Regions from separate parts of the Rhizobium bangladeshense genome, predicted to be linked through region 3. Evidence: predicted binding sites of a transcription regulator. Region 3 holds the regulator's gene; each other region holds the start of a gene.
What was found. The regulator PhoB, encoded in region 3, activates phosphate uptake and scavenging genes when phosphate is short. The targets are predictions, from matches to a motif close to TGTCATNNANCTGTCAT.

Region 1 (10,532 bases), 330 kb from region 3:
ATCCCGGTTCCCGGCGAAGGCGGTCATGTCGATCTCGGGCCGCGCAGCAAACGCGATTATGAAATCTTTCCGCATATCGAGACGATCGAAGGCCGCGTTTCGGCCGAACAGATCCTCTGCGGGCGCGGCCTCGTCAATCTCTATAACGCCATCTGCGTCGTCGACGGCATCCAGCCGACGATGAAGGATCCCGCCGACATCACCTCGCATGCGCTTGCCGACAGCGACAAGGCGGCCGTTGAGACCGTCTCGCTGTTTGCCACCTATCTCGGCCGCGTGGCGGGCGACATGGCGATGGTGTTCATGGCGCGCGGCGGCGTCTATCTCTCCGGCGGCATCTCACAAAAGATCCTCCCGGCGCTGAAGAAGCCGGAATTCCGCATCGCCTTCGAAGACAAGGCGCCGCATACAGCGCTGCTTCGCACCATTCCCACCTATGTGGTGACGCATCCGCTGGCAGCCCTTGCCGGGCTTTCCGCCTATGCCCGAATGCCGGCGAATTTCGGCGTATCGACGGAAGGCCGCCGCTGGCGGCGTTGACCCCGCGCCCAAGGCAGGCAGAGCGTGCTGGCCCGCCCAGTCGGACGCGCGGCGCTCTAGCCAAACCAATCCTAACTCTTTATAGAGCCGGCAAAAGCGCGTGCCGCATCCATGGCGCGCCGGCACAGGACAGGAAAGCTCATTTTTGGAAGCCGCGGAAAGCAGAAAGCAGAGCGTCAACAGCGATACCGTGACCGGCATCCTGAAGCGCATCATCGCTGAAAACGGCCGCGACCATCTCTGGGGTTATGTCTTTGCGATCGCCTGCCTCGTGGTCGTGGCGCTTTCGACGGCGTTCACTGCATGGATCATGCGGGCGATCATCGACGAGGCCTTCGCCAACCGCCGCGCCGACGTCGTCTGGATCATCTGTCTTTCGATCTTCGTTGCCTTCGTGTTGCGCGGTTTTGCCAGCTACGGCCAGGCCGTGGCGCTTTCCAAGGTCGGCAACAATATCGTCGCCCGATATCAGCGCCGCCTCTATGCGCATCTGATGACGCTTTCTGTCGGCTTTTTCAGTGAGGCACGGTCGGCCCATATCGCCGCGCAGGTGAGCCAGAACGTCAGCGGCATCCGCGACGTGCTCAATCTGACGATCACCTCGACGGTGCGCGACCTCCTGACCTTCGTTTCGCTGATCGGCGTGATGGTCCTTCAGGACCCGCTGCTCAGCCTGGCCGTGTTCATCATGGCGCCGCCGCTGCTCTATGCGCTGCGTTATGTTTCCAAGCGGCTTCGCTCGGCAACCCGCGAGGCCGTGCATCTGAACAGCCACGTGCTGGGGGCGATGCAGGAGACGATCCAGGGTATTGCCATCGTCAAAGCCTTCACGATGGAAGAGGAGCTGGAGAACAAGGTCAACAAGCTCATCACGGCCGCCGAGAACCGGGCGAACCGGATTGCCCGGCTTTCCGAACGCACTTCGCCGCTGACGGAGAGCTTTGCGGGCTTTGCCGTCGCCAGCGTGCTTGCCTATGCCGCCTATCGCTCGATCTATTACAATGTGGCCCCGGGCGCCTTCTTCTCCTTCGTGACGGCGCTGCTGCTTGCCTATGACCCGGCCCGCCGCCTTGCCCGCCTGCAGGTGCAGATGGAACGCGCCGTCGTCAATGCGCGGATGATCTACGAACTGCTCGACATGGAGCCGCGCCAGCGCGACCTCCCGGATGCCCGGCCGCTGACGGTGACGCAGGCGCGCATCGAATTCCGCAATGTTTCCTTCGCCTACGGCAATGAAAGCGTGCTGAACAACGTCAGCTTCGTCGCCGAGGGCGGAGCGACCACGGCGCTCGTCGGCCCCTCGGGCGCTGGCAAATCCACCGTCATCAGCCTCATTCCGCGCTTCTACGATCCGCGTGAAGGCGAGATCCTGATCGACGGACAGGATATCGCCCACATCACCAAGAAGTCGCTGCGCCAGCAGCTCGCCTATGTCTCGCAGCAGCCCTACCTGTTCGAGGGTACGATCCGCGACAACATCCGCTACGGCCGGCCGGAAGCGACCGATGCCGAGGTGGAAGAGGCGGCTCGGCTCGCCTATGCGCATGATTTCATCTCGGCCCAGCCACAGGGTTACGATACGCCGGTCGGTGAAAACGGCGTGACGCTTTCGGGCGGCCAGCGTCAGCGGCTTTCCATCGCGCGCGCACTGGTGCGCAAGGCGCCGATCCTGCTCCTCGACGAAGCGACGTCGGCCCTCGACACCGAATCCGAGGCCGCCGTGCAGAAGGCGCTCGACGAGGCGATGACGGGGCGCACCGTCGTCGTCATTGCCCACCGGCTGTCGACCGTGGTGCGCGCCGACAAGATCGTCGTCATGCAGCAGGGCCGGGTCGTCGAGGAAGGCAATCACGAGGCGCTTGCGAAGGTCAGTGACGGTCTTTACGCTCGCCTCAACAACCTGCAGAGGCCTTCGGCCTCCGATTCAAACTAACTTGGTGAGACGGACATGAGCGATGCTGCGATGAAACTAGTGGTGGTTGGCGCGGCGGGACGCATGGGACAGACGCTGATCCGGCTCGTCCATTCGATCGACGGCGTGACATTGCACGCTGCCGTCGAGCGTGTCGGCTCGCCCTTCGTCGGCAAGGATGCTGGCGAGATGGCGGGCCTCGGCCCGACCGGAGTCATGATCGGCGACGACCCGCTCCAGGCATTTCTCCATGCCGAAGGCGTGCTCGACTTCACCTCGCCTGCCGCAAGCGTGGAATTCGCCGGCCTCGCCGCGCAGGCCCGTATCGTTCATGTCGTCGGCACGACGGGCTGCTCGACCGAGGACAACGCGAAGATCGCCGCCGCGGCACGCCATGCCCGCATCGTCAAGTCGGGCAATATGAGCCTTGGCGTCAATCTGCTCAGCGTCCTGGTCGAACAGGCGGCGCGGGCGCTCGATCCTGTTGATTGGGACATCGAGATCCTGGAAATGCATCACAAGCACAAAGTCGACGCCCCTTCCGGCACTGCACTTCTTTTCGGCGAAGCGGCGGCCAGGGGCCGCAATGTCGATCTCGCCTCGAAATCGGTCAGGGTGCGCGATGGACATACCGGCGCCCGGGAGGCGGGTACGATCGGTTTTGCGACGCTGCGCGGCGGCTCCGTCATCGGCGAGCATTCCGTGCTTTTCGCCGGCGAAGGCGAAATCGTCAGCCTGTCGCACAGTGCGGCCGACCGTTCGATCTTCGCACGCGGTGCCATCAAGGCGGCGCTCTGGGCGCGCGACAAGAAGCCGGGGCTCTATTCCATGCTCGACGTGCTCGGGCTTTCTTCCCAATAAGGATATTACGGAGGCATATTCATGAGCGGTACCCTCGTCCTCGTTCGTCACGGCCAGAGCGACTGGAACTTGAAGAATCTCTTCACCGGCTGGAAGGATCCCGATCTGACCGAGCTCGGCATCCAGGAAGCCAATGCGGGCGGCGCCGCACTTGCCGAATACGGGATCAAATTCGACATCGCCTTTACCTCGGCTCTGGTTCGCGCGCAGCACACGCTGAAGCTCATTCTCGACAAGGTCGGTCAACCTGACCTCGAGACGATCCGCGACCAGGCGTTGAACGAGCGTGACTACGGCGACCTCTCCGGCCTCAACAAGGATGATGCGCGCGCCAAATGGGGCGAGGAACAGGTGCATATCTGGCGCCGTTCCTACGACGTGCCGCCGCCCGGCGGCGAGAGCCTGCGCGACACCGGCGCGCGCGTCTGGCCTTACTACCTCACGGAAATCCTGCCGCGCGTGCTGCGCGGCGAGAAGGTGCTGGTTGCCGCGCATGGCAATTCGCTGCGTTCGCTCGTCATGGTGCTCGACAAGCTCAGCAAAGAAGGCGTGCTTGCCCTCAACCTCGCGACCGGCGTTCCCATGGTCTACAAGCTGAATGCGGATTCCACCGTCGCTTCCAAGGAAGTGCTGGGCGATATGTCCGGCGCGCATTGAATTCAAGTAGGCGTGCCACCGGAGCCGGTCGGCACGCCAAGCCTCAATTCTCGATGGTGAACTGCACCCGATCAGCCGCAAACCGGCTAATGGAATATTGCACCGGCACGCCATCAAGATCGGTGTTCATCGCCTTGGCGATCAGAAGGATCGCGCCAGGGGTGAGCTCTAGGTCAGCCAGATCGGCAGTAGCAGCATGCGCCGCCGTTACCTCGGTTGTCGCCCGGACGTAGTCCACCAGCCCGAGTTCGGCGAAAGCCTTGGTGATCGATTCGTGATTTCGGTAGGCCTCGCCGATCCCGGCGAAACGTTCGGCGGGAAACCAGCTCGTCGCCCTTGAAACCGGCCGCTTGTCGGCCTCGCGCAGCGTTTCAAGCCGGATCACCTCTGCTCCCGGCTTCAGGCCAAGCCAGCGAGCGACCTCGGCGCTCGCCTCCTCCTTTGCCTCCTCGAGCAGAAGTCCTCGCATCTCGCGCGCCTGATCGCCGATACCGGCGGTAAAGCGGGTGCGCCGCGTGATCGGGAAGTTGAAGCGCTCCTTGCGCTCGATCAGCGTGCCGCGACCTTGCACCGCACGCACGATCCCCTCTTGCGCCAGCGCCGCCAGAGCGCTGCGCACCGTATGCCGGTTGACGCCGAACTGCAGCGCCAGCCCGGTTTCTGGCGGCACCATTCCAGTTTCGTCATAGGCGCCGGCGCTGATCGCCTCCCGTATCCGGTCGGCAATCTGACGCCAAAGCGCCACACCCGTTTGCCTTTGCACCTGCTTCAATCCCGCCATTCCACCCTGCCCTGCCACTTCATTCCCACTGCTTGGATCAAAGCGTTACAGAGTCGCCTGCGCAGCGAAAAGATGCGTTACGCCTGAGATGTCACACCCTTGTCACGACTTCGATCTAAGCCTAGAAATATCTTGTATAGTTGTCTATATCAATAGATATTTCCGGGAAGATGGCGATGATATCAGCGGAGAATAGGGACGCTGCGTCACAGAGGGTGTCGGCGCGCAAACGCGCCGCCGATCTGCTGGCGCGCGCAAAACGAAGCGAGCTCTCGGCGGTCTGGGATGCGTTGCCGGAAAAGCCTCAGGTGCAGCCGGTGCGCGGACCCGAAACCGGCCTGGTGATGGTGCGCGGGCGCATCGGTGGCGGCGGAGCCGCCTTCAATCTTGGGGAAGTGACGGTGACGCGTGCTTCGGTCCGGCTCGACTCCGGATCGGTCGGGCATGCGCAGGCGCTCGGCACCGACCGGGAAAAGGCCCGTCTTGCGGCGATGTTCGACGCGCTCTGGCAGCAGGAGGCGACCAGGGAATTTGTGGAACAGGCCCTGCTTCTGCCGATCGAGGAACGGATAGCCGCTGCCGAACGCCGTAAGGCGGATGAGACGGCGGCAACCCGCGTCGACTTTTTCACTATGGTGCGGGGTGACGACTGATGGGTCTGAAGATAGAAGCCCTGATCGGCGGCTTTGCCGCCCCGGTGTTCCACGCCCAGAGCGTTTTCAAGATGCTGATGGACGGCATGGCCCGTCCCGGCACGATCCAGACCGTTGAGCCCGATATCGCTCCGCCCGGGCCGTTCGGCATCGCCGCCGGCGCGATCGCGCTGACACTTTGCGACCATGACACGCCGGTCTGGCTTTCGCAGGGATTGGCCAAATCGGCTGTGCCGGAATGGCTCGGCTTCCACACTGGCGCTCCGCTGACGAGCGAAAAGGCCGAGGCGCGCTTCGCTTTCACGGAAGCCGGTACCGCGCTTTCCTCCTTCGGCGTCTTTGCATCGGGCACGCAGGAATATCCCGACCGTTCGACGACCATTATCATCGAACTCGCCGAGCTGGAGGGCGGGCGCAGATTGGCACTGATCGGCCCCGGCATCCAGAGCGAGACTGAGATCGCGCCCAGGGGGCTGCCCGAGACCTTTCTGCCGCTTTGGACGGACAATCGTGCGCTCTTTCCGCGCGGCATCGACATCGTGCTGACATCGGGCAAACGCTTCCTCTGTCTGCCGCGCACCACCAAGATCACAGCAACGGAGATCTGAGCTCATGTATGTTGCCGTCAAGGGTGGCGAGGCCGCCATTGCCAATGCCCACCGCCTGCTTGCCGACCGCCGCCGCGGCGACCGTTCTCTGCCGGCGATCGGCATCGACCAGATCGTGGCGCAGTTGGGCCTCGCCGTTGACCGCGTGATGGCGGAGGCCTCGCTTTTCGACCGCACGCTTGCAGCGCTCGCCATCCGCCAATCGCGCGGCGATATGATCGAGGCGATCTTCCTGCTGCGCGCCTACCGCACGACTCTGCCGCGCTTCGGCTATTCAAGGCCGCTCGACACGGCTGATATGACGATCGAACGGCGCATCTCGGCGACCTACAAGGATCTGCCGGGCGGCCAGCTTCTTGGGCCTACCTTCGATTATACCCATCGGCTGCTCGATCCCTCGCTGCTTCAGGACGAAGCGGTCGAGGCGCCTGCCCAGCGTACGGCGGAGACCGGCCGCGTCATGCGCGTATCCGAAATTCTCGGCGAGGAAGGCCTGATCGAGGCAGACGGCGACATGCCGGAAGATCACGAGATCGGCGACCTGACCCGCGAGCCGATGGAATTCCCGATGACCCGCGACCTGCGCCTGCAGGCGCTTGCCCGGGGCGACGAGGGCTTCCTGCTGGCGCTCGGCTACTCCACCCAGCGCGGCTATGGCCGCAATCACCCCTTCACCGGCGAGATCCGCATCGGCGAAGTCGAGGTGGAATTCGACGTGGCGGAGCTCGGCTTCGCCGTCTCGCTCGGCGTAATCCAAATCACTGAATGCCAGATGGTCAACCAGTTCAAGGGATCGGCCAAGGCGCCGCCGCAATTCACCCGCGGCTACGGCCTCGTCTTCGGCCAGAGCGAGCGCAAGGCGATGGCGATGTCTCTGGTCGATAGGGCGTTGCGCGCCGAAGAGCTCGGCGAGGACATCACCGCGCCTGCGCAGGATGAGGAATTCGTCATTTCCCATTCCGACAACGTCCAGGCGACCGGTTTCGTCGAGCACCTGAAGCTTCCGCATTATGTGGACTTCCAGGCCGAACTCGATCTCGTCCGCCGCATGCGCCGCGAATTCGAAGCCGCCCGCAGTGCTGGCGAAGACATGAAGGAAGCCGCCGAATGAGCGATCTCGCCAGCTACAACTTCGCCTATCTCGACGAGCAGACCAAGCGGATGATCCGCCGCGCCATCCTGAAGGCAATCGCCATTCCAGGCTACCAGGTGCCTTTCGCCTCGCGCGAAATGCCGATGCCCTACGGCTGGGGCACCGGCGGCGTGCAGGTGACGGCCTCGATCATCGGGCCTGACGACGTGCTGAAGGTCATCGATCAGGGCGCCGACGATACGACCAACGCCGTTTCCATCCGCGCCTTCTTCCAAAAGGTCGCCAATGTCGCGGTGACGACGCATACCAGGGATGCGACGATCATCCAGACGCGCCACCGCATCCCGGAGGAAAAGCTCGGAGCCGGCCAGGTGCTGGTCTATCAGGTGCCGATCCCAGAGCCGCTGCGCTTCCTTGAGCCCCGCGAGACCGAGACCCGCAAGATGCATGCGCTCGAAGAATACGGCCTCATGCATGTGAAGCTCTACGAGGACATCGCGCGCAACGGTCGCATCGCCACCACCTATGCCTATCCGGTCAAGGTGCATGGACGTTACGTCATGGATCCTTCGCCGACACCGAAGTTCGACAATCCGAAGATGCACAAGTCGGAAGCGCTGCAGCTTTTCGGCGCCGGTCGCGAAAAGCGCATCTATGCCGTGCCGCCCTATACCGACGTCGTCAGCCTGGATTTCGAAGACCATCCCTTCGAGATCCAGCGCTTCGGCAAACCCTGCGCGCTCTGCGGCGCAGAAGATGTCTACCTCGACGAGGTCATCCTCGACGACAAGGGCGGCCGCATGTTCGTCTGCTCCGATACCGACCATTGCGAAGATCGCCGGGCGCAGGGGCATGCCGGCGAAATGCTGGCCCGGGAGGCTGCGGAATGACCGACACGGCGCTTCTCAAAGTCAACGACCTCTCAAAATTCTACGGCAATCGCATCGGCTGCCGGAACGTCTCCTTCGAGCTCTGGCCCGGCGAGGTGCTCGCCATCGTCGGCGAATCGGGTTCCGGCAAGACAACGCTGCTCAACTGCATCTCCACCAGGCTGATGCCGACCACCGGCAGCGTAGAGTACCACATGCGCGACGGCAGCTACCGCGACCTCTACCATATGAATGAGGCCGAGCGCCGCTTCCTGATGCGCACCGACTGGGGGTTCGTACACCAGAACCCCGCCGACGGGCTGCGCATGACCGTCTCGGCCGGCGCCAATGTCGGTGAACGGCTGATGGCGATCGGCGACCGGCACTACGGCAAGATCCGCTCGGCCGCCATCGACTGGCTCGAACGTGTCGAGATCGACGCAGAGCGCATCGACGACCAGCCGCGCGCCTTTTCCGGCGGCATGCGCCAGCGCCTGCAAATTGCCCGCAATCTCGTCACCGGGCCGCGCCTCGTCTTCATGGACGAACCCACCGGCGGTCTCGACGTTTCGGTGCAGGCGCGCCTGCTCGATCTGGTGCGCGGCCTCGTCAACGATCTTGGCCTCTCGGCCATCATCGTCACCCACGATCTCGCCGTCGCCCGGCTTCTCTCGCACCGGATGATGGTGATGAAGGATGGCTGCGTCATCGAACACGGTCTGACAGATCGTGTGCTCGACGATCCGCGGGAGCCTTACACCCAGCTGCTCGTCTCCTCGATCCTGCAGGTCTGAGCCATCGTTAGAAACCAGGAAAGAAGAATCATGGCCACGCCCCTCGTCGTTTCCGAAGTCTCGAAAAGCTTCACCATGCACCTGCGCGACGGCATCAGGCTGCCCGTCGTCTCCGACGTCGCCTTCTCTGTGTCGTCAGGCGAATGCGTCGTGCTCGGCGGCCCCTCTGGCATCGGCAAGAGCTCGCTGCTCAAGATGATCTACGGCAATTATGCCGTCGATACCGGGCAGATCCTCGTCCACCACGACGGGCGCATCGTCGATCTTGCCTCGGCCGACCCGCGCACCGTGCTCAACGTGCGGCGCCATACGCTCGGCTATGTCAGCCAATTCCTGCGCACCGTCCCGCGTGTCGCGGCCATAGACGTAGTGGCCGAGCCGCTTGTCGCACGCGGCGAACAGGCCGTGGCGGCGCGGGAAAAGGCCGGTGCCCTGCTCGCCAAACTCAACCTGCCCGAAACGCTCTGGCAGCTTCCGCCCGCCACCTTTTCGGGCGGAGAACAACAACGGGTCAACATCGCGCGCGGCTTCATCACCGACCATACGATCCTGCTTCTCGACGAACCCACAGCGTCGCTCGATGCACGAAATCGGGCCGTCGTCGTCAGCATGATTGCCGAAAAGAAGCGGGCGGGCGTTGCTCTCCTCGGCATCTTCCACGACGAGGAAGTGCGCGAAGCCGTCGCCGAGCGCATCCTCGATGTCCAGCAGTTCTCTCCACGAAAGATCGCTGCATGAACCGGAAGCTGGGCCTTGAGCCCTATATCGACGAGACTGCATCCGTCAGCGATTCCACCCTCGGGCGCTATACCGAAATCTCGGAACGCTGCCGCATCAGCGAGGTAACCTTCGGCGACTATTCCTACATCATGCAGGACGGCTCCATCTGGTGCGCGACGATCGGCAAATTCGTCAATATTGCCGCCGCCGTTCGCATCAACGCCACCAACCATCCGACCTGGCGCGCGACGCTGCACCATTTCACCTATCGCGCCGCAGATTACTGGCCGGACGGCGACATGGAGGAGGATTTCTTCGCCTGGCGGCGCTTGAATCGCGTGACGATCGGCAATGACGTCTGGATCGGCCATGGGGCGACGATCCTGCCGGGCGTCAGCGTCGGCAACGGCGCGGTGATAGGCGCCGGTGCCGTCGTATCGAAAGACGTCGCGTCCTACACGATCGTCGGCGGCGTCCCGGCCCGGCTGATCCGCGATCGGTTTTCTGAGGCGCTCGGAGAACGCATGGACGAACTCGCCTGGTGGGATTGGGAACATGACCGGCTGCGCCTGGCACTCCAGGATTTTCGCAACCTGAGCGCGGAAGATTTCCTCTCCCGCTACGGCGGCTAAACCTCCGATACCAGCGCCAGGAATTGTGACAAGACTTACACAAATATGACATCTGAGGGTCATCAAGCGGGACTAATGCGATCCTGATAAAGGCCCGGGATGCAGGGGAAGAGCATGATGTTCACGCTGAAGGATGTCACACGTCGATTCGGAAACAAACTCGCCGTCGACGCCGTCACACTCGAGATTTCTCAGGGTCAGATGGTTGGCATCATCGGCCGCTCCGGCGCCGGCAAGTCGACGCTCCTGCGCATTATCAACCGGCTCCAGGAGCCGAGCTCCGGCTCGATTCACTTTGCCGGCGTCGAAGTCTCCGGACTTCGTGGCCGGGCGCTGCGCAACTGGCAGCGCGACTGTGCGATGATCTTCCAGCAGTTCAACCTGGTGCCGCGCCTTGATGTTCTCACAAATG
Region 2 (10,532 bases), 1.2 Mb from region 3:
ATGTCACGGCAACCGCATTGCCCGCGTCGTCGATGATGGAATAGTGGGTCGTCTCGTTGCTTTCCTTGTCGCCGAGCGGTTTCAAATTCGCCGAAGTCCCGGCCTTATAAGGGTCGATCTTTGCTGAGATCTCTTTGGCGTAGCTCTTGTCGAGCAGTTTTTCGATCGGGTTCTCGACGAAATCGGGATCGCCGAGTGCGGCGTTGCGGTCGACATAGGCGTAGCGCATTGCCTCGACCATGACATGCACGGTTTCAGCCGAGGCGTAGCCGAGATAGGAGAGCGGATAGCCTTCGAGGACGTTGAGGATCTCGCAGATGATAACGCCGCCGGAGGAGGGTGGCGGCGAAGAGATGATGTCGTAGCCGCGGTAATTGCACTCGATCGGCTTCAACTCGCGCACGGTATATTGCTCGAAATCTTCCTTGGCAAGGATACCACCCTTGGCCTGGCTCGCTTGGACGATCGCCTCGGCGGGGGCGGCCTTGTAGAAGGCGTCGGGGCCTCTTTCCGAGATGGCTGCCAGCACCGCGGCAAGATCCGGCTGCGCAAGCTTTTCGCCGGAGGCATAGGTCTTGCCGTCCGGTTTCAGGAAAATCTTCGCTGCCGTCTCGTCCTTCGCAAGGCGCTTGGCGCCGCCAGCAAGGATCGCCGCGTCACCCTGCTCCAGAGTGAAGCCCTCTTTGGCGAGACGCAGCGCCGGCGCGATCAAATCCTGGCGTGATCGGGTGCCGTATTTCTCGCGCGCCGTCTCGAAGCCCATGACGGAACCGGGAACGCCGACGGCGAGATAACCGTCAAGGCTGGCGCGCGGCACGATATCCCCCTTGCTGTCGAGATACATGGTCTTCGTCGCGGCGAGCGGCGCCCGTTCGCGGAAATCGAGGAAGGTTTTGGAGCCGTCTTTCAGGCGGATCGTCATGAAGCCGCCGCCGCCGAGATTGCCTGCCGAGGGATAGACGACCGCCAGTGCGTAACCGACGGCGACCGCCGCATCGACGGCGTTGCCGCCGCTCTTCAGCACCTCGACGCCGACATCGGTCGCCAGATGTTGGGCAGTGACGACCATCCCGTGTTCGGCTTCGACAGGTGCGGGCGACGCCGCGAAAGCCGTGGTCAGACTTAGCGACAATGCCGATATGACAGAGATCGTCCCGATATGCAGGCGGCCCATGATTTCCCCTCCTATGGACAACAACGGAAAGACATATGGGGCTGCCGCGGTCGGCGGCAATGCGGCGACCTAGGCTTTGTGGGAGCTGGCTGTCCGACCGGCGATACTAAACGCCGGAGAGAGCCCCCGGCATCAGCGACGGCTGGATCTGCATCGCGTGATCTTCAAGAGAGGCGGCAAGCCTCTCCTCGGCCCGGCGGGCGCTCGCCTGCAGGTCGCGCGGCTCGCCGGCGATCTTTTCCATGGCGGCGATGGCGACATCGGTGGCGAGATAATCCGGCTTGTGCCCGACGCCGCGGACCGTAACGAGTTCGGAGCCCGCTATATCGCGGGCAAGGCCGCGAGAATGCAGGTGTTCCCAGACGATTTCGTCGCGGTCGCCTGTTATGATGACAGTCGGCGCGGTGATCTGCGAATAAAGCAGCGACTGCTCCTTCACATAGGCGAGCAACCTTTTGAAATCAGCGGCATTGTTGTGGAAGGTGCGCGGCCGCAGCACAAGCGACGGACCGGTTTTCTCGATGTAATCGGCAGGCCGCGGATTGGGACGGAAAACATTCAGCGTGCCGCGCTCCAGCCGGCTCAGTCCAAGCGGAACGACGATAGCGTGGTTGAAGAGCCAACCAACGAGCGGCACGGTTGCCACATGATAATACCAGTCGATGCCGCCGGGCCACGGATGGGTGGCGGGCGCGAGGAAGAGAAGGCCTGCGGTTTTGTCGGGATGTCGCAGGCCGAAGGCGGCGGTGATTGCGCCGCCGAAGGAATGGCCGACGATGATCGCCTTCTCAATGCCGCGCTTTTCCATCAGTCGGGCGATTGCATCGGCCTGGCCTGAGGGGACGGCGTTCTCGGGGCCGCCACGTTCGGAATAACCGTGACCGGGACGATCGACGAACAGCATTTCCGCCCGCCCTTCGAGCGCAGCGCGAAAGGCAACGATCTGATCGAGCAGATTGCCGCTGGCGCCGTGAATGAAGACGAGCGCCGGCAGATCCGCACTCTCGGGACGCTCGATATGGACGGCATTCATGCGGTAGCCGCCGACATCCGTCAGTTCGCCGATATTCGGATAGGTCTGTTCGAATTGCCGCGCCTTGTAAGAGGAGTAACCTATGGCGGCGGCCAGCGGGGCGAGAAGAACGGAAACTTCTGCAAGCATGATCTTAACGGCGACAATCGATGGTTCTTGCGAGGGCGGCAGTCGTGTCAAAATGCCTCGACAGTTCTGAAAATTGCGCGATCTGGGCGGCGGTCAAGCGCGGCGACTCGGCTTCAGGTTCGATTGCCTGCCAGTTTTTCCGCAAGCATGTTGACCTGTTCCTGCGCGGTGCGTTCGGCGGGATAGATATCGAGGAACCGTTCCCAGGCCTTCAGCGTCAATTGGTCGTTGCCGGAATTGCTGAGGATCGCGGCCATGCCGGAGAGGGCGCCGAAATGGCGCGGCTCGAGATCCAGCACGCGCTCGATGTCGGACATCGACTTGCGGTAATTGCCCATGACAAAATTCAGCGAGGCGCGGCGATTCCAGCTCTCGGCATAATCTGGCTTGAGGGCGATCGCCTCGTCGAGGAAATCGAGAGCGGCGGGATTGCGCTTTTCCTCGATCGCCTTGTCGGCCCATTGCATCAGCAGATTGATGGTCGCGCTGCCGGAATCATTCCATTCCATGCGAATTTCGTTCGCGATGCTGCTGGCCTTGTCGGGATCGCGCTCGCGTTTCAGCTGGCTGAAAAGCTGATCGAGACGCTGCTTCGGCGAACTACTGGCATCCCTCTGCTCGACAATGACGTCCTTTTCCGCCGCGGCGGCAGGAAACGGGGAGGCGAAGAGGATGAAAGCAAGCGGCAGCACCGCTGACGTCAAAGCAAAAAAGCGCATAGCGGACATATTAGTCCGCCAGCGCCGAAGATCAAACAAATTAGACGGGATCACCGCAGCGACCTACCGGATATGCCTGGCCGTAACATGCGCGGCGCAGCAATCCGGATTCGCGCAATCAGCCCTGACGAGCCTTATAGCGCGGGTTCAGCTTGTTGATGATGTAGATGCGGCCCTTGCGACGAACCAGACGGTTGTCACGGTGACGAGCCTTGAGCGACTTGAGCGAATTCTTGATCTTCATTTTTCTGATCCGCGATCTCTATGGGGGAATTCACATTCGCCCGTAACTTTAACAATCAAAAGCGCGCCGTCGGGGCGCGCTCTTTAGGTGGGGGTGCAGATACCTCGTCACCTTTTCCGTGTCAACCACGTGACGGTGTTTTTCCAAAGCCGCATGGCCGCTTTCTCACCGCGAAACCGGCGATTTCGGCGTCAACGTGGTGACATGACCCATCTTGCGGCCCGGGCGCCACTCGCTCTTGCCATAGAGGTGAACCAGCGTGTCTGGACGCTGCAGCCAATCGGGAACGGCAAGGATATCGTCGCCGACGAGATTCCGCATGACGCAGTCGGAGTGCCGCTCGCCATTGCCGAGCGGCAGGCCGGCGACAGCGCGTATATGCTGCTCGAACTGGCTGACGACGCAGGCGGCTTCCGTCCAATGACCAGAATTGTGGACGCGAGGCGCCATCTCGTTGGCGATCAGGCTGCCGTCGGCAAGCACGAAGAATTCGATGCCGATGACGCCGACATAGTTCAATGCGGCGAGGATCTTTTCGGCCGATCGACGAGCGGCCTCCGCCGTTGCCGCCGAGATTGCGGCTGGAACGGTCGAGGTGTGAAGGATGCCGTTCCGGTGGATGTTTTCGGCAGGATCGAAGCAGACGATCGCGCCGTCCGTGGCGCGTGCAGCGATGATCGAGACTTCGCGCTCGAAGGCGATAAAGCTTTCGAGGATCAGCGGCACGGCCCCGAGCGCGGCATATGCACCGTCAGGATCGTCCGCCGCCGAGCGGAATACCTTCTGCCCCTTGCCGTCATAGCCGAGGCGGCGGGTCTTCAAAACGCCCCGCCCGCCGAAATCCTCAAGGGCGGCCTCCAGATCGGCCTGGCTGTCGATCGCATGAAAGCGGGCGGTTGATATGCCGCAGCCGTTGAGGAAGCGTTTTTCGACCAGCCGATCCTGTGCGGCTTCCAGCGCTTTCGGCGGCGGGTAGACGGCGATGCTTGCCGAGAGCCTCTCGGCGGCCCCGACGGGCACATTCTCGAATTCGTAGGTGACGACGTCGCAGGCGGCGGCGAGTTCGGCCAAGGCGGCCGGATCGTCATAGGCGGCAACGATCTGCCGGTTGGCAAGCTGGGCAGCCGGGCAGTCCGGCTGCGGCTCGAGGATGACAGTGCGGAAATTCAATCTGGCGGCGGCAATGGCCAGCATGCGGCCGAGCTGGCCGCCGCCGATGATGCCGATCGTTCCTGCCTTCATAGGTCGTCCATCGGGTATTCGGCGACGGCGACACTCTGGCGCTCGCGCCATTCGTCCAGCCTGTCGGCGATCTCTTCGTCGGAAAGGGCAAGCACGGCGGCGGCTAGAAGAGCGGCGTTGATCGCGCCCGCCTTGCCGATAGCGAGCGTCCCAACCGGAATGCCGGCCGGCATCTGCACGATGGAAAGAAGGCTGTCCTGCCCGGAGAGAGCTTTAGACTGGACCGGCACGCCGAAGACCGGCAGCGGCGTCATCGATGCGGCCATGCCCGGCAGGTGGGCCGCGCCGCCGGCGCCGGCAATAATCACCTTGAACCCTTCAGCCCGTGCACCCTTGGCGAAGTTGACCAGCCGGTCGGGCGTGCGATGCGCCGAGATAATGCGCGCGTCGTAAGCAATCTCCAGCGATTCCAGCGTGTCGGCAGCGTTCTTCATGGTCTCCCAATCGGATTGGCTGCCCATGATGATGGCGACGGGTGGTCTGTCTGTCATCGCGCGGCCGCTCCTTTCAGGCAATGATGTCGGGAACGATCTGATCTTCCAGCTTGGAGAGCTTGTCCTTGATGACGAGCTTCTTCTTTTTCATGCGCTGGATTCGCAGAGCGTCGCACCCGGTCTCAATCATGGCATTGATCGCGGCATCGAAATCCTCGTGCTCCTGGCGCAGGCGCGCCACCATGAGCCTGATTTCCGCCTGTTCCTGATCGGCCATATGCATTCCCCGTTATCGTCCTCGGACCTTGTCCGATCTGCCGATGATTTCCGCAAGCTCCTATCACCAAATACGGGTAACGGCTAGTTAGTCTTGATCATGAATTTGCCATCTCATCTTCATCTTTTGGCCTTCGACAAGCCTTCAAAAATATGTCACAGTCCGCGCGTTGACACCTTGATCCCCGACGAAGACGGTCGGGGAGGGTAAGAGGAAGGAAGGGTCAAATGACAGTTGAAGCTCATCTTGAATCACTCCAGAAAAAGCATGTTGCTCTCGAGGAGGAGTTGCATGCACTTAGAACAGCTCCCTCTATCTCCGATACAGAAATTGCCGAATGCAAGCGCCGCAAGCTGCGCATCAAGGACGAGATTCAGCGTCTCAAGTCATCCGTCCATTGATCTTCCCAAGGGTCGCCGGGCGATCTTGCGCAAGAGGTAAATCCATCCATTCCGCCAAAAATTTGCAAGAACCGGTGATCACACCAGAATTGCGCCAGCCCGATGCTTGTGACGTCGCGGCTGGCGCTTTTGCGTCTGCTCGCAGCAAATGGCGTTACAATGATTGCGCCGGGGGAAGGGCGCGGTCAGGCCCAGAACTGATCTAGCCATAGATTGAGCTTGTCAAAGCCGCGGTTGTTGACCGCATAGATGCGTTTCGTACCTTCCGAGGTTACGGAGACGAGGTTGCTGTCCAGCAGCGCCTTCAGATGTTGCGAGACAGCAGGTCGGCTGATCGGCAGGCCCTCGGCAAGCTCGTTGACCGTGCGCGGCGCGCGCCGCAATTCCTCCAGCAGAAAGCGCCGGTTAGGATCGGCAATCGCAGAGAAAGGGTCCGTGTTCGACATGCAGGAACGCTACGTCAAACCGCACGGCGCAGCAAGAAAATTGTGCATTGCAGCGTGCTGCGGCCATTACCCGCCAAGGCCCTCGCGCATGATCAGCAAGGCCGCGATCAGTGCCATCGCATACATGAAAGGGTAGAAAATCTGAGGCTTCATGCGGCGCACGCACCAGGCGCCGGCAAGGGTCGCGAGCGGCGCGACAGGCAGGAGCGTGGCGGAGGTCGCAAGGTTCTGTGTGTCGAGCTGGCCGAGCGCGAAATAGGGGATCAGCTTGATGGCGTTGAGGATCGCGAAGAAGCGCACGCTGGTGCCGGTATATTCGCGCGGCTCCAGCTTGAGCGGCAGGGCATAGATCTGAAACGGCGCGCCGCCGGCATGGGCGACGAAGCTGCCATATCCGGAAAACGTTCCCCAGAGACCGGCGGCCACCGGCCGCTGGCCGCGCGGCGGGATCGTCTTGCCGGCGCTGGGGCCGAAATTATTCCAGAAATAACGTAGACAGAAGAGGATCGTCACCGCGCCGATGACGACACGCAGCACGTTACCGGGTACGAGCGCGGAAGTCGCCCAGCCGAGGGCAATGCCCAAAATTGCACCCGGCAGCATGATCTTCAGCGTTGCCCAATCGCCGTACCTGCGCCAGATGACAAGCGAGATCATGTCCATGAAGACCAGGATCGGCAGCAGGATCGCCGCCGCCTCGAGCGGCGAGACCACGAGGGCGAGAAAGGGTAGGCCGATCAGCGACAAAGCATCGCCCATGCCGCCTTTTGCAAGTCCGACTAGCAGAACTGCGGGCACGGCGGCGTAGTAGAATGACAAGTCCTGCGGCATGCTTTCGACGTCCTCCTCTTGCAAGCCTCCTCTAACGGAACTACTCACACAAAACGAGTGCGGATCCGTCCTTTCGAGAAGGGAATTCGCAGGAAACGGAAAGACCTCATGACCGAACCCGAAAATCGCTGCCGCCTGGTCCTCATCGCCCCTGATATCGCCGACGCCGATGAGCAGGCAAGGATCGTCGCCGACGCGCTGAAGGGCGGCGATGTCGCCTCGGTGATCGTGCCACAATACGGGCTCGACGACGGCACTTTCCAGAAACACGCCGAGAAGCTGGTGCCGGTAATCCAGGATGCCGGAGCCGCCGCGCTGATTGCAGGCGATAGCCGCGTGGCGGGACGGGCAAAGGCCGATGGCCTGCATCTTGCGGGTAACGCGCAGGCGCTGTCGGAGGCGATCGACAAACACGCACCAAAGCTAATCGTCGGCGGCGGCAACGCGAGCGACCGGCACACGGCGCTGGAGATCGGCGAGGTCAGGCCGGATTATATCTTCTTCGGCAAACTCGACGGGGACATCAAGCCTGAGGCGCATCCCAAGAACCTCGCGCTCGGCGAATGGTGGGCCTCGATGATAGAGATCCCCTGCATTGTCATGGGCGGCACCGATCCGGCGTCGGCTCTTGCCGTCGCCGAGACCGGAGCAGAGTTCGTAGCGTTCCGGCTGGCGGTGTTCGGAGAGCCCGCTCGGGCGCCGTCCATCGTTGCCGAGATCAACGCTCTGCTTGACGAAAAAGCGCCACGGTTTGAGGATTGAAATCCCGCTCATGCCGATCCCGCCCGCCCGCCTTTTGAAATATATGCTCGCCAGCATGGTCGCCCTCACCGCGGGCGGGTCTAATATCGCCCTGGCGCAGGCACCCGGCAGCGTCATCGGCCAGCCGGGCACTGCGCCGGCTTCAAGCTTCCGCACGGACCGGCTCACCGGCGAGGACGTGAAGCCCTCGGATGGCGTCGGCGTTTTCGACCGCATGGGCGCGAAGCTGCCCGACCTTCCGCCGGAGAAGGACTACAAAGGGCCGATCGACGAGGCTTACGGCGCCTTTCAGCGCGGCTACTACTTGACGGCAATGGACAAGGCCCTGCCGCGCGCCCAGCTCGGCGACCCTGCGGCGCAGACGCTTATCGGCGAAATCCTCTCGCAAGGCCTCGGCGTCAAGAAGGACATAAAGAATGCAGCCTTCTGGTACGGCAAGGCGGCCGAAGGCGGCGATCCTGCGGCGATGTTCAAATATGCGCTGATGCTGATGGAAGGCCACGGTGTGATGCGCGACAAGGCTAAGGCCGACGATTATATGCGCAAGGCTGCCGAGGCCGGCAATCCCTCAGCCGAATTCAACTGGGCCCAGATCCTCATCGCCGACAATCCGGGCGAAAAGGGGCTGAAGCTCGCGCTGCCGTTCTACGAGAAATCGGCCGAACAGGGCATTGCCGACTCGCAATATGCCGTGGCGCAGATCTATGCGACGCTGAAGGACCTGCCGGAGGAAAAGAAGCAGCTTGCCCGCGAATGGATGGCGCGTGCCGCGCGTGCCGGCTTCGATACGGCCCAGCTCGATCTCGGCATCTGGCTCGTCAACGGCGTCGGTGGGCCGAAGGACTACGTCAAGGGTTTCGAGTGGCTGAAACTTGCCGCCAATGGCGGCAATGTCGTCGCGCAGAACAAGCTCGCCCATCTCTATATCAACGCGATCGGCACGCCGCCGGATCCGGTCGAAGCGGCGAAGTGGTATGTGTTGTCGCGCCGTGCGGGACTCGCCGATCCGGCGCTCGAGGATTTCTATCTCGGCATTGAGGAGGGACAACAGAAGGCGGCGATCGACGCCGCCAACAGATTCCGGCGGCGGTAGCCGCCGGGCGTCTAGAACAGCGCGTCGGCGAAAAGATCCTCGTCACCTTCCGCTTTGGCGATCCCGGCGGGAGCTGGAATGCTCTCCTCGCTTGCCGGGATGATATCGCGGTGAATACTGCGCTCCTGGACCATCGTGTAGAGCTTGAAGATCTTACGGTCGAGCGGTGCAATGGCCTCGGCGAGATCGGAGATATCGGCGACATCGGTGCCAGCGACGCCTTCGAGTACATCGGCGCAGCGGGCAAGGACATCGCCAAGTTCATGCTGGAAGTCCAGCTTGCCGATCAGCAGGCCAATCTTGGTGGCGACCTCGCGGCCGTTCTCGGCGAGTACCTTCAGCTCGTTTTCCATGACGTTGGCCGCGGAACGGATATTGCCGACGGCGAACGTCAGGCTCTCTCCCAGTCCGCCGGCCGCCGCATCCGTAGCCGGAGCCACTCGCTCGGCTGCGGCTTCGAGCCCCGGCAGGCCATTGACGATGGCGTCGGCAGATTCGTCGAGCTTGCCGGCGAAGATGCGCAGCTCGGCAGTCACCACGTTGATCGACTTGCCTTCCTCGCCGAGCCGGCTGCAGCGCAGGTTGGTATTCAAAGCCATGTAATGGATGTCGGTCTTGACCGCGCGGATGTTGGCGATGGCTTCGGAAAGCTTGGCGGCCGTGCCGATCGTCGAATGGCTTACCTGATCGGCCTGGCGGCTTGCAGTGTCGACCTGCTTGACGATCTCGTGGGCGGCAGAGACGCTGGCTTCCAGCGCGCGCATGAAATTGCCGCCGGCTTCGCCGCTTTCCGTCCCCATTTGATCGCGCAGTTTGAGGATTTCCCGCATATCATGGTCGAAACTCGCGATCGTCTTGACGACGTTCTCCGAATCCCGCTGGAAATTGACGCACATGTCGCTGATCTGCGCGGCGGTCAGATGGTGAACAACATTCTGGAGACGCTGGCGTGCGCCGGCGTCGAGCCTGGCGCCATCTTCGCCGGCGAGGAAATCGTCAAGCAGCGAAAAGATTGCCTGCACATGCTCGATGCGCTGGCGGGTGATATCACCGATCTGGAGGGCCGATAGAGTGGCGCTGACCTTGCTCTGGACACCACGTGCAATAGCACCAACCTCTCGGGCGATGACGCCGAGATTCTTGCGGTGTTCGGTGATCTTGGCGGCATCATCGCGCAGGGCTCCGGCCACCGCGGGAACGGTATCGGCGTAGCTCTTAGAGACGTTGGCGCCGAAGGAGGCGGCGAGTTTGACCTCTTTCTCGAGACTGTCGAGATGGGCGGCGAAGCGATTGACCTCGTCGGTGCCCGAATAGATCCGTTCGAGGATCTCCTGAGCGAAGCCGGCGAATTCGGCAAGGCCGGCGCCGGTGATCTTTACGGTCACGGCAAAGGTTCTGAGATAGCGCATCGTCTCCTGCATGTCGGCGACATGCTTGCGCAGCTCCCTGCCGGTTTGTGCCAGCGAGATGAGCGCCTGCTGGCGGTTTTCTTCGATGACCGGCAATGCAGTCAGGCTTTCCACCGTGGCGCGGAGATCGGCGCTGGTATCGCTCGCCTCCTTGTCGTCGAGTGCCTTGGCGACACTTTCGAGCGAATTCAGCAGGCGGTTGAGGACATCCATCACTGACAGCAGCACCGAGCCGCCCTCGAGAAAGCGCTCCTCGACTTGGCTGCGGGCGGATTCCAGGGTCTGACTGATCTCCCGCCCCGATGCGTAGGCTGCAGCGTCGGATGATACCAGAGCGT
Region 3 (10,532 bases):
GTGCGGCCGACGCCCGTCTGCACCTCGTCGAGGATCAACAGCAGGCCCTTTTCGTCGCAGATCTGGCGAAGCGCCTTCATGAACTCGTTGGTTGCAGGACGCACACCGCCCTCGCCCTGCACCGGTTCGATCAGGATTGCTGCCGTCGCATCGGTAACGGCGGCGCGGACGGCATCGATGTCGCCAAAGGGCACCTGATCGAAACCCGGCGCCTTAGGGCCGAAGCCTTCGAGATATTTCTCCTGGCCGCCGGCGGCGATCGTCGCGAGCGTGCGGCCGTGGAAGGCGCCTTCGAAGGTGATGATATGGAAGCGCTCGGGGTGGCCCTTGGAGAACTGATAGCGGCGCGCCGTCTTGACGGCGCATTCGAGCGCCTCCGCGCCCGAATTGGTGAAGAACACCTTGTCGGCAAAGGTTGCGTCGGTCAGGCGCTTGGCGAGGCGCTCCTGGCCGGGGATCTCATAGATATTGGAGAGGTGCCAGACCTTATCGGCCTGCTCCTTCAGCGCTGCGACAACGTGCGGATTGCTGTGGCCGACCGATGTCACGGCGACGCCGGCGCCGAAATCGAGATAACGCTCGCCGCCTTCGGTGATCAGCCATACGCCCTCGCCTCGCTCGAACCGCAGCGGGGCGCGAGAATAGGTGTCATAAAGCGGCGCGGCTTCAGCCATGGCGCGGGTCTCCCAATGTTGTCATGCCCGGACTCCGGCTAAAGACACCAAGCCCGACAAATTAAAAATGCCGCCTTTCGGCGGCAAGCGGTACTATTTCCTTTTCGCGCTGCAATGTCAACAAAACTGCGGCCTTAGCGCATGCAGCAAGCTAGTACAGGGGCGTTTCCGGCCTTCAACAGGCATTATTGCAGAAATGACACGCGGAGGCAGCAAGTTGGGGAAAACTTGAAATTCGATTCATCCGGATTCCCGCGACTCTTGTCACGGAGTCAGCCTCACACTAGGTTAAAGTTCAATTACTAGACTGCATGCGGCGGAACTAGTCACCAAAATTGATCAGGCGTTTCTTGTTTCGGAGGCTTCCGGGACAACGGTGAGGGATTCTGCCATCACCAACGCAAAAGGTGGAGACAGGGCATGAACTGGACAGACGAGCGGGTCGAGAAACTCAAGAAGCTTTGGTCGGAAGGACTGAGTGCCAGCCAGATCGCGGCGCAGCTTGGCGGGGTCAGCCGAAATGCCGTCATCGGCAAGGTGCACCGGCTGAGCCTTCCCGGCCGTGCCAAGGCCGGCGGCACAGCCACAGCGGCGCGCACGCCGAAGCGCCAGACTTCAGCGCCGCGTGCGCCGAACTACGCCTCCCGGATCACCACCCGCACCGTTACCCGCCAGCAGGGCGCAACGATGCTGAAGGAAGAGATCGAGGTCGATGCGGTCGAGGAGATGGAATATGTGCCGGCCGGCAACGTAGTCGTGCCGATTTCCCGCCGCCTTGGCCTGACGGAGCTGACTGAACGCACCTGCAAGTGGCCGGTCGGCGATCCGCTGAAGGAAGACTTCCATTTCTGCGGCTGCGAGTCCCCGGACAACTCACCCTATTGCGGCTATCATCAGAAGCTTGCCTACCAGCCGGTCAACGAACGGCGCCGGGCGGCTGCACGGGCAAGTTGAGCGGGCTGCATCCACGGACAAAAAAACGGGCCGAGTGGCCCGTTTTTTATGATCGGAGTGGGGAAGCGACCTTTGTGTTTGGCAGCAAAGCCGACCACACTTTCCGTCATCCCAGGGCTTGACCCTGGGATCCGCAACCAAGCACACCACTTCAATTGTTTCCCTGCAGTTCGATGCTATCGCGCTTCTCACAGTGCCAGCCGCATGGATCCCAGGGTCAAGCCCTGGGATGACGGAGGGGAGATGGTGCCTGGACAGGTTGGCTCTGCAGGCGCGATGGAGAGGTGGCGCCGAGACGCACAGCCCTCGCAGGCGCGATGAATTTGCGGCAAAAGCGCCGCTTCACAAGCTGCATCAGCGGGCGTTAGGCTAGAACGCCAACCCACACTCCGTCATCTCAGGGCTTGACCCTGGGATCCACAACAGGCACTCGGCTTCGATAACTTCCCTGCAGCTGAATGCCATCGTTCCTCCCGCAGCGCCAGCCGCATGGATCCCAGGGTCAAGCCCTGGGATGACGGAGGAGAGGTGGTGCCTGGATGACCGAGGTGAGGCCGTGCTGGCTCATACCCAGCGCCGGTGCGATGAAGGGCCTGGGAACCGCTGCACGGGCGGGAGCGCCGGCCACATGCACTCTCCTCAACCTCAGGCCTCCATCGAGTAACCGGCGCCGCGGACGGTGCGGATGACGTCCTGCATGTTGGAGAAATTCAGCGCCTTGCGCAGGCGGCCGACATGGACGTCGACGGTGCGTTCGTCGACATAGATGTCGTGGCCCCAGACGCCGTCGAGCAGCTGCGAGCGGGAAAAGACCCGGCCTGGCGACGACATCAGGAATTCCAGCAGGCGGAATTCGGTCGGTCCGAGGCGGACCTCGCGGCTCTTGCGGTGGACGCGATGGGTTTCGCGATCGAGCTCGATATCGCCGCATTTCAGCACCGACGACAGCACTTCAGGGCGGGCACGGCGCAGCATCGCCTTGACGCGGGCGACGAGTTCGGGGGTCGAGAACGGCTTCACGACGTAATCGTCGGCGCCGGTGGACAGCCCGCGCACGCGCTCGCTCTCCTCGCCGCGCGCCGTCAGCATGATGATCGGCAGCCGCTCGGTTTCCGGCCGCATGCGCAGGCGCCGGCAGAGTTCGATGCCGGAGACGCCGGGCAGCATCCAGTCGAGGATCAGAAGGTCGGGCGTGCGCTCCTGAAGCCTGATTTCGGCCTCGTCGCCGCGCAGGATGGTATCGACCTCGAAGCCTTCCGCTTCCAGGTTATAGCGAAGAAGTACGCTCAGGGCTTCCTCGTCTTCAACAACTGCGACTCTCGGGATCATGCGTGTCCGTCTCCTCGCGCAAAAGCCTTAAACCGGGGCGATTAAGCAGGCGTCCTGCGCATCTTCAGAAATTGGCTGCGACCTCTTTGCGCGCCCCGAACGGGCGCGCACGCAAGTGGTTGGTCCGGGCGGCTGGCCCGGTCCGCTGGTTCGTGACGATTATTCCGTCGCGGCGCCGACAGTGTTGGCGCTGTCATCCTTGGGGCGATCGCCTTCCGGCTGGGCGCCCGTTGCCATGTAGTAGATAGTCTCGGCGATGTTGGTGGCGTGGTCGCCGATGCGCTCGATGTTCTTGGCGCAGAAGAGCAGATGCGTGCAGCTCGTGATGTTGCGCGGATCTTCCATCATGTAGGTCAGCAGCTCGCGGAACAGCGACGTGTACATCGCGTCGATCTCGTTATCGCGTTCGCGGATGGCGGTCGCCTTGTCGGCGGCGCGCGTCGTATAGACGTCGAGCACTTCCTTGAGCTGGACCAGCGCCAGCTCGGACAGGTGCTCGAGACCGCGGGCGAGCTTGCGGGGAACGCCGGTGCTCTGCACGGCGATGACGCGCTTGGCTGTGTTCTTGCCGAGGTCGCCGACGCGTTCGAGATCGGCGGCGATGCGGATCGAACCCATGATTTCGCGCAGGTCTGCGGCCATCGGCTGGCGGCGGGCGATGGTGACGATCGCCTTGTCGCCGATTTCGCGCTCGGTGTGATCAAGGATCACATCGTCGGAGATGACCTTCTGCGCCAGCGCCGTGTCGCCGTTGACCAGCGCCCGGACGGATTCCGCGACCATCTGTTCGGCCAGGCCGCCCATTTCGGAAATCCGCCTGGACAGGAACTTCAGATCATCATCATAGGCAGAATAAATATGTGTCGATGCCATTGGGCTTTGTCCTCGAATAACGGGAAGGCTTCGGATCGCCGCAATCAGCCGAAGCGACCCATGATGTAGTCCTGGGTACGTGGATCGTCCGGATTGGTGAACATCTTGTCGGTGTCGTTCTCCTCGACGAGGTTGCCGAGGTGGAACATGGCGGTGCGCTGCGAAACGCGCGCGGCCTGCTGCATGGAGTGGGTGACGATGACGATCGTGTAATTCTCGCGCAGCTCGTGGATCAGTTCCTCGACCTTGGCGGTGGCGATCGGGTCAAGCGCCGAGCAGGGCTCATCCATCAGGATGACTTCCGGGCTGACGGCAACGGCGCGGGCGATGCACAAGCGCTGCTGCTGGCCGCCCGAGAGGCCGGTGCCGGACTCGTGCACGCGGTCCTTGACCTCGTTCCAGAGGCCGGCGCGCTGCAGGCTGGTCTCGACGATCTGGTCGAGATCGGCCTTCGACTTTGCGAGACCATGGATGCGCGGGCCGTAGGAGACGTTTTCGTAGATCGACTTCGGGAACGGGTTCGGCTTCTGGAAAACCATGCCGACGCGGGCGCGAAGTTCGACGACGTCGATATCCGGATCATAGACGTCGTCGCCGTCCAGCGTGATCTTGCCGGTGACGCGGCAACCCTCGATCGTGTCGTTCATGCGGTTGAGGCTTCGCAGGAAGGTCGACTTGCCGCAGCCGGAAGGACCGATCAGGGCGGTTACGGTGTTTTCGCGGATGTTCAGGTTGACATCGAAAAGCGCGCGCTTCTCGCCGTAGTATACGGAGACATCCTGTCCGATCATCTTATACGGGACGTTGCTCATCTTCTGATCCAGCGCCTTTTCAACTGCAGCTTCCGTCAACATGTTCATGATGTTTAACTCCGTTTACCAGCGGCGCTCGAAGCGACGACGCAAGAGAATGGCACCCATGTTCATGGCAACCAGGAACAGGAGCAGGACGATGATGGCACCCGAAGTACGCTCCACGAAGGCGCGTTCCGCCTCGTTCGCCCACATATAGACCTGCACGGGCAGCGCCGTCGAGGGATCGAGCGGCGTGGTCGGTGCATTGGCGACGAAAGCGACCATGCCGATCAACAGCAGCGGCGCGGTTTCACCGAGCGCGTGCGCCAGACCGATGATCGTGCCGGTGAGGATGCCGGGCATGGCAAGCGGCAGGACATGGTGGAACACCATCTGCATCTTCGAAGCGCCGAGGCCCAGGGCTGCAGCGCGGATCGAGGGCGGCACGGCGCGCAGTGCGGCGCGGGTGGCGATGATGATCGTCGGCAGGGTCATCAGCGTCAGCACCAGGCCGCCGACCAGTGAAGCCGAGCGCGGCAGACCGATGAAGTTGATGAAGACGGAGAGGCCGAGCAGACCATAGACGATCGACGGAACCGCGGCGAGGTTGTTGATGTTGACCTCGATCAGGTCCGTCAGCTTGTTCTTCGGCGCAAACTCCTCGAGGTAGATCGAGGCTGCCACGCCGATCGGCAGAGACAGAACCAGCACGATCAGCATCAGATACAGCGAGCCGATGAGGGCGACGCCGAGGCCGGCAGCCTCCGGGCGGCTGGAGTTGCCATTGACGAAGAGACCGGTGTTGAACTCCTTGGTCAGCGCACCGCTCGCCTTCAGCTCGTTCATCCAGCCGACCTGCTTGTCGCTGACCTTGCGGTTCTTCTCCTCGACCGAAAGGTCGATCTGGCCCTTGTTGGCGCTGTCGATATTAGCATCAGCGAGCAGCGTGACGTTGACGGTCTTGCCGATGATCGAAGGATCGGCGACCACCATGTCACGCAGCTGGATCGGCGCGCCCTTGGAAAGCATGGCCGTGGCCTCACGCACATCGGGACGGCTGGATGCATTGATGTTCAGCTGCTTGACGATCGCATCGCGCAGCAGAACCGGATAGTTGGCGGCGATCAGCACCGAAGGGTCGGTCGCGCGCTTGTTGTTCGGGTCGATCGTCTTCTCGGCGAATTCGATCGGCAGGGTGATCGACGTCTGCTGGAAGGCCGTGTAGCCCTTGCCGATCACCGTCCACAGCAGGATGAAGAGGAAGATGAGGCCGAAAGCGATGGCGGCGATGCCATAGGCCTGGAACCGGCGCTCGGCGGCATAGCGGCGTTTGATGCCGATATCGCGGCGCGGCGGCGCCTTGGAAATGGTTCCGGCGACGGGAGAAACAATATTCGTCATTCGTACTGCTCCCGATATTTGCGCACGATGTAGAGCGCATAGATGTTGAGGCAAAGCGTGATGCAGAACAGCGTGATGCCAAGGGCGAAGGCAACCAGTGTCTGCGGCGAGGTGAACTCAAGGTCGCCGGTGAGCTGGTTGACGATCTTCACGGTCACCGTCGTCATCGGCTCGAAGGGATTGATCTGGATGCGGGCGGCGACACCGGCGGCCAGCACGACGATCATGGTTTCGCCGATGGCGCGCGAGGCGGTCATCAGCAACGCCCCGACGATACCGGGGAGAGCCGCCGGCAGGACAACCTTCTTGATGGTTTCGGAGCGCGTGGCGCCGAGACCGAGCGAACCGTCACGCAGGGCCCGCGGCACGGCGGTGATGATGTCGTCCGACAGCGAGGAAACGTAGGGGATCAGCATGATGCCCATGACGATACCGGCTGTCAGCACGCTCTGCGCCTGGATGAAACTCGCATAATTGCCGGAGAGCAGGCCGCTGATCTGAGCGGAGAAATCGCGCAGGAACGGGCCGACGGTGACGAGGGCGAAGAAGCCGTAGACGATCGTCGGAATGCCGGCGAGCACTTCGAGAAGCGGCTTGGCGATGCCCCGCAGCTTCGGCGAGGCATATTCGGCCATATAGATGGCGGCGAAAAGGCCGACCGGCACGGCAACGAGCATGGCGACAAGGCCGATATAAAGCGTGCCCAGCAAGAGCGGGATCAGGCCGAACTGGCCGAAGGACGAGCTGCCAGCGCCGGCAAAGCGCGGATCCCAGACGGTACCGAAGAAGAATTCGTTGGCGGGAACGACCGCAAAGAAGCGCGCGGCTTCGGACAGCATGGACAGCACGATGCCCACCGTCGTCAGGATGGCGATCGACGAGGCCAGCAGCAGCCCCCATAGCATGACGCGCTCGACGCGGTTGCGGGCGCGGAAACGGGGCGCGATGGCGCGCAGCGCATAGAAAGCGCCGGCAACGGCGAGAGCGAAGACCACCGCTGTCATGGCAAGCCGGCTCGTCATGCTCATCGAATTGAGCGTCTTTGCGGCTTCGACCATGTAAGGCTGCGGCTGGCCGGCGAGCGGCACGCCCTTTTCGCTGAGCTTGGCCTGCAGCGCCGCCGGGTCGGTGGACACTGCCGCTACCTCGTCGGGAGTGAGCATCGTCAGCCCGCGCGCAACCGTCGCTACCATCGAGTAGCTCAGATCCTGCTCGACCGCGGCCTGCGCCTTGACGTCGGCAGGGAAGGCGTCGCGAACCGAGGACTGGACAATTCCAGGGCTGACGGAGAGCCAGACGCAGAGGACGATGAGGGCAGGAAGAACAGCCCAGATCGCGGCATAGGCGCCGTAATAGGCCGGCCGTGAATGCAATGCGGAGGACCTGCCTCCGGCAAGTGCTGCGGCACGGCTGCGCGCCACCAGATAGGCGGCGGCGCCGATCACCACAAGGCACAAAAGTATGACGGATGTGCTCATTCGTTACGTCCCCAGGCCCGAAGCCCCAATAAGCCCGGCGGCTGCATCAGCCTGCCTTCAGCTTCCAATCATTGGAGAAGGAAAACCCTGCAGCGAAAAAGCCGGCACGCAGGGGCATAAAGCAATGCCGGCGCGGGCTTGAAGCACCGCGCCGGCAAAGTCATTACATGGCCTTACCAGCTTCGACGTCCTTGCGGATCGCTTCGCGCTCGGCATCCGGAGCGGCAACGAGGCCGTATTCGGCGAGCGGGCCGTCAGGGCCGATCATCTGGTCGGATACGAAGAAGTTGACGTATTCCTTCAGGCCCGGAACAGCGCCGAGATGTGCCTTCTTGACGTAGAAGAACAGCGGGCGGGAAACCGGATAGGTGCCGTTGGCGATCGTTTCGGTGGACGGAACGATACCGTTCACGGTGGCGACCTTCAGCTTGTCGGCATTGTTTTCGTAGAAGGAAAGGCCAAATACTCCGACCGCGGTCTTGTTGGCAGCGATGCGAGACAGCGTTTCGGTGTAGTCACCGTCGATGTCGACTGCAGCGCCGTCCTTACGGACTGCGATGCAGGCCTTGCCCTGAGCGGCCTTGTCCGAAACGGCGGCTTTGATGACTTCTGCAGCGCCCGATGCTTCGCAGCCAGCTGCCAAGACCTTTTCCTCGAAGACTTCGCGAGTCCCGTGCTTTTCGCCCGGGATATAAGCGGCGATATCAACAGCCGGAAGCTTCGGGTTGACTTCCGACCACTTCTTGTAGGGGTTTGCGACGAGCTTGCCGTCGACGACGACCTGGGCGGCGAGGGCCTTGTAGATGTCGGCCGGAACGTAAGCGACATCGGGGTTGCCGGCATCGGTCGCGAAAACGATGCCGTCATAACCGATCTTGACTTCCTGGATATCCGTCACGCCGGCTGCCTTGCAGGCTTCGATCTCGCTTTTCTTAATAGCGCGAGATGAGTTAGCGATGTCGATGGTGTTTTCGCCGACGCCCTTGCAGAATTCCTTGAGGCCGGCGCTGGAGCCGCCGGATTCGACGATTGGCGTCTTGAAGTTGGTGAAGGTCTCGCCGAAGGACTCGGCAACGATCTTTGCGTAAGGCAGGACGGTGGACGAACCGGCAACCTGAATCTGGTCACGGGCGACGGCTGTGCCAGCGAACGCAGCAGTTGCAGCGAGCGCGGCAACGGTGAGCTTGAAGGTGTTCATTTGAATCTCCCGGGCATTGGGCTTGTGTGATGCGGCCTGTAGAGAGGCCCTCGCATTGCCTTTTTTCATCGGCGGGACTCTCTTAGCGCTGTAAGCACCGTCCTTTTATGTCAAATCGGTGAAACATTTATGACAGGTTATGTTTTTGATATCACACCTAAATTTTCAGTGATGCTGTCCGATTTCTTCCAAAAGACAGCGACGTTCGATCACCAGCCCACCTCACGTTGCAGAAACGTGCAAAGATGGGTGGTCGGTTGTAGCGCGCGTGGCTTCATTGAAGTCGTGACGTGTGATCTGCCCCTCATCCGCCTGCCGGCACCTTCTCCCCATAAACGGGGCGAATGGGATATGCCGCACCCTGTCCGTCCACCGCGAGCCTCTCGCGGGGCACGTCCCCTCTCCCCGTCAGAACGGGGAGAGGGTTAGGGTGAGGGGCAAATCACATGGCACGCCATCGCTGCCCCGGAAAGAACCCTCGCCGCCTTAACATCCATCCCCGCCTCAGAAGCGCACCGTGAAATCGGTGCCCTTGCCGACTTCGGACTTCACGATCAGCCGGGCGCGGTGGCGGGTCAGGATATGTTTGACGATGGCAAGGCCGAGGCCGGTGCCCTTCTTCGAGCGGCTGTCCTCGATGCTGACGCGATAGAAGCGTTCGGTCAGACGCGGCACGTGCTCGGCCGGGATGCCCGGCCCCTTGTCTATTATGCTGACCTCCACGGGCTGACCGGCGTCGTTCTTCAGCCAGACATCGACGATCTTGCCTTCCTGGCCATATTTGCAGGCATTCTCCATCAGGTTCTCGAAGACCTGGACAAGTTCGTCGCGGTCTCCCAGCACCTCGACCTTGCCGTCGGGCAGATGCAGGTTAATGTCGACGCCGACATCCTTGGCGAGCGGTACGAGCGAGTCGCGGACATGGCCGAGCAGCGGCACCAGATCGACCTTCTCATCCGGCGCGATGTGCGATTTCAGCTCTAGGCGGGAGAGCGACAGCAGGTCATCGACCAACCTGCTCATGCGGGTGGTCTGATCGAACATGATGCCCAGAAACTGCGCCTGGGCCTTCTGATCGTTCTTCGCCGGGCCCTGGATTGTCTCGATGAAGCCGCGCAATGAGGCAAGCGGCGTGCGCAGCTCATGGCTGGCGTTGGCGACGAAGTCCGATCGCATACGGTCGATGCGGCGGACCTCCGATATATCGCGGAAGGACAGGATGAAAAACCGCTCATGCTGCCCCTCGGCCTGGAATTCGACAGGTGCGCTTCGGACGATATAGACACGCTCGGACGGCAGCCGCTCAGAGTGCTCGATCTGGTTCGGCGCATTGGTGGCGATGGTTTCGCGCACCATGTCGAGCACGCCGGGCGAGCGAAGCCGGGCCGATATGTGGGCGCCAAGTGCCACCTCGCCGAAAGCCTTTTCGGCGGCACGGTTCTGGAAGAGCACGGAAGCGTCGTCCGACAGCACCATGACGGGAATATCGAGGCCGGCAAGCGTAGCGGAAACCTCGGGCAGGCGGCTCGGCGGCGCTTCCGGCTCCGTCTCCACCGGCTCGACGGGCTCGGCCGTAAGGACGGGCGCCTCATTGAACAGCGCGGTGAAGATCATGACGAGCAGGAGGACGAGCACGACCCACTTGTTCATCCCGGCGGCAAGAGCGGCAAGCGCGCTGAGGATGGCCGCAAGCAGCACCGGCCGTTCACGCCGGATGCGCGCCAGCAGGCTCTTTCTCCAAGGGATCTCGTCTTGCAAGTGGGCCTCGCGGCGTCGATTCGTTTTTCTTTATATTGAACTCTGCCTGATAGCGGCAATTCATGACAGAAGT

Region 1: the regulator PhoB is predicted to act here: its motif matches at 4,841-4,857, upstream of phnG (phosphonate C-P lyase system protein PhnG).
Region 2: the regulator PhoB is predicted to act here: its motif matches at 5,359-5,375, upstream of J2J98_RS17940 (YdcH family protein).

Annotation. Positions count from the first base shown of each region.
Region 1 is NZ_CP071612.1:174,690-185,221, reverse strand. It holds gene J2J98_RS00875 (glucokinase) at 1-540, shown strand, start outside; gene J2J98_RS00870 (ABC transporter ATP-binding protein) at 686-2,473, shown strand; gene dapB (4-hydroxy-tetrahydrodipicolinate reductase) at 2,489-3,313, shown strand; gene J2J98_RS00860 (2,3-bisphosphoglycerate-dependent phosphoglycerate mutase) at 3,335-3,970, shown strand; gene phnF (phosphonate metabolism transcriptional regulator PhnF) at 4,014-4,751, opposite strand; gene phnG (phosphonate C-P lyase system protein PhnG) at 4,928-5,404, shown strand; gene phnH (phosphonate C-P lyase system protein PhnH) at 5,404-6,012, shown strand; gene J2J98_RS00840 (carbon-phosphorus lyase complex subunit) at 6,017-7,123, shown strand; gene J2J98_RS00835 (alpha-D-ribose 1-methylphosphonate 5-phosphate C-P-lyase PhnJ) at 7,120-7,995, shown strand; gene phnK (phosphonate C-P lyase system protein PhnK) at 7,992-8,768, shown strand; gene phnL (phosphonate C-P lyase system protein PhnL) at 8,799-9,506, shown strand; gene J2J98_RS00820 (DapH/DapD/GlmU-related protein) at 9,503-10,120, shown strand; gene phnC (phosphonate ABC transporter ATP-binding protein) at 10,238-10,532, shown strand, end outside.
Region 2 is NZ_CP071612.1:3,701,586-3,712,117, reverse strand. It holds gene ggt (gamma-glutamyltransferase) at 1-1,174, opposite strand, end outside; gene J2J98_RS17970 (alpha/beta fold hydrolase) at 1,281-2,336, opposite strand; gene J2J98_RS17965 (tetratricopeptide repeat protein) at 2,450-3,064, opposite strand; gene ykgO (type B 50S ribosomal protein L36) at 3,174-3,299, opposite strand; gene J2J98_RS17955 (5-(carboxyamino)imidazole ribonucleotide synthase) at 3,465-4,541, opposite strand; gene purE (5-(carboxyamino)imidazole ribonucleotide mutase) at 4,538-5,032, opposite strand; gene J2J98_RS17945 (YdcH family protein) at 5,049-5,252, opposite strand; gene J2J98_RS17940 (YdcH family protein) at 5,480-5,653, shown strand; gene J2J98_RS17935 (ArsR/SmtB family transcription factor) at 5,839-6,099, opposite strand; gene J2J98_RS17930 (sulfite exporter TauE/SafE family protein) at 6,166-6,930, opposite strand; gene J2J98_RS17925 (thiamine phosphate synthase) at 7,039-7,692, shown strand; gene J2J98_RS17920 (tetratricopeptide repeat protein) at 7,703-8,785, shown strand; gene J2J98_RS17915 (chemotaxis protein) at 8,797-10,532, opposite strand, start outside.
Region 3 is NZ_CP071612.1:508,591-519,122, reverse strand. It holds gene J2J98_RS02510 (aspartate aminotransferase family protein) at 1-674, opposite strand, end outside; gene J2J98_RS02505 (GcrA family cell cycle regulator) at 1,095-1,628, shown strand; gene phoB (phosphate regulon transcriptional regulator PhoB) at 2,274-2,957, opposite strand; gene phoU (phosphate signaling complex protein PhoU) at 3,117-3,830, opposite strand; gene pstB (phosphate ABC transporter ATP-binding protein PstB) at 3,875-4,690, opposite strand; gene pstA (phosphate ABC transporter permease PstA) at 4,706-6,025, opposite strand; gene pstC (phosphate ABC transporter permease subunit PstC) at 6,022-7,503, opposite strand; gene J2J98_RS02475 (substrate-binding domain-containing protein) at 7,667-8,701, opposite strand; gene phoR (phosphate regulon sensor histidine kinase PhoR) at 9,206-10,426, opposite strand.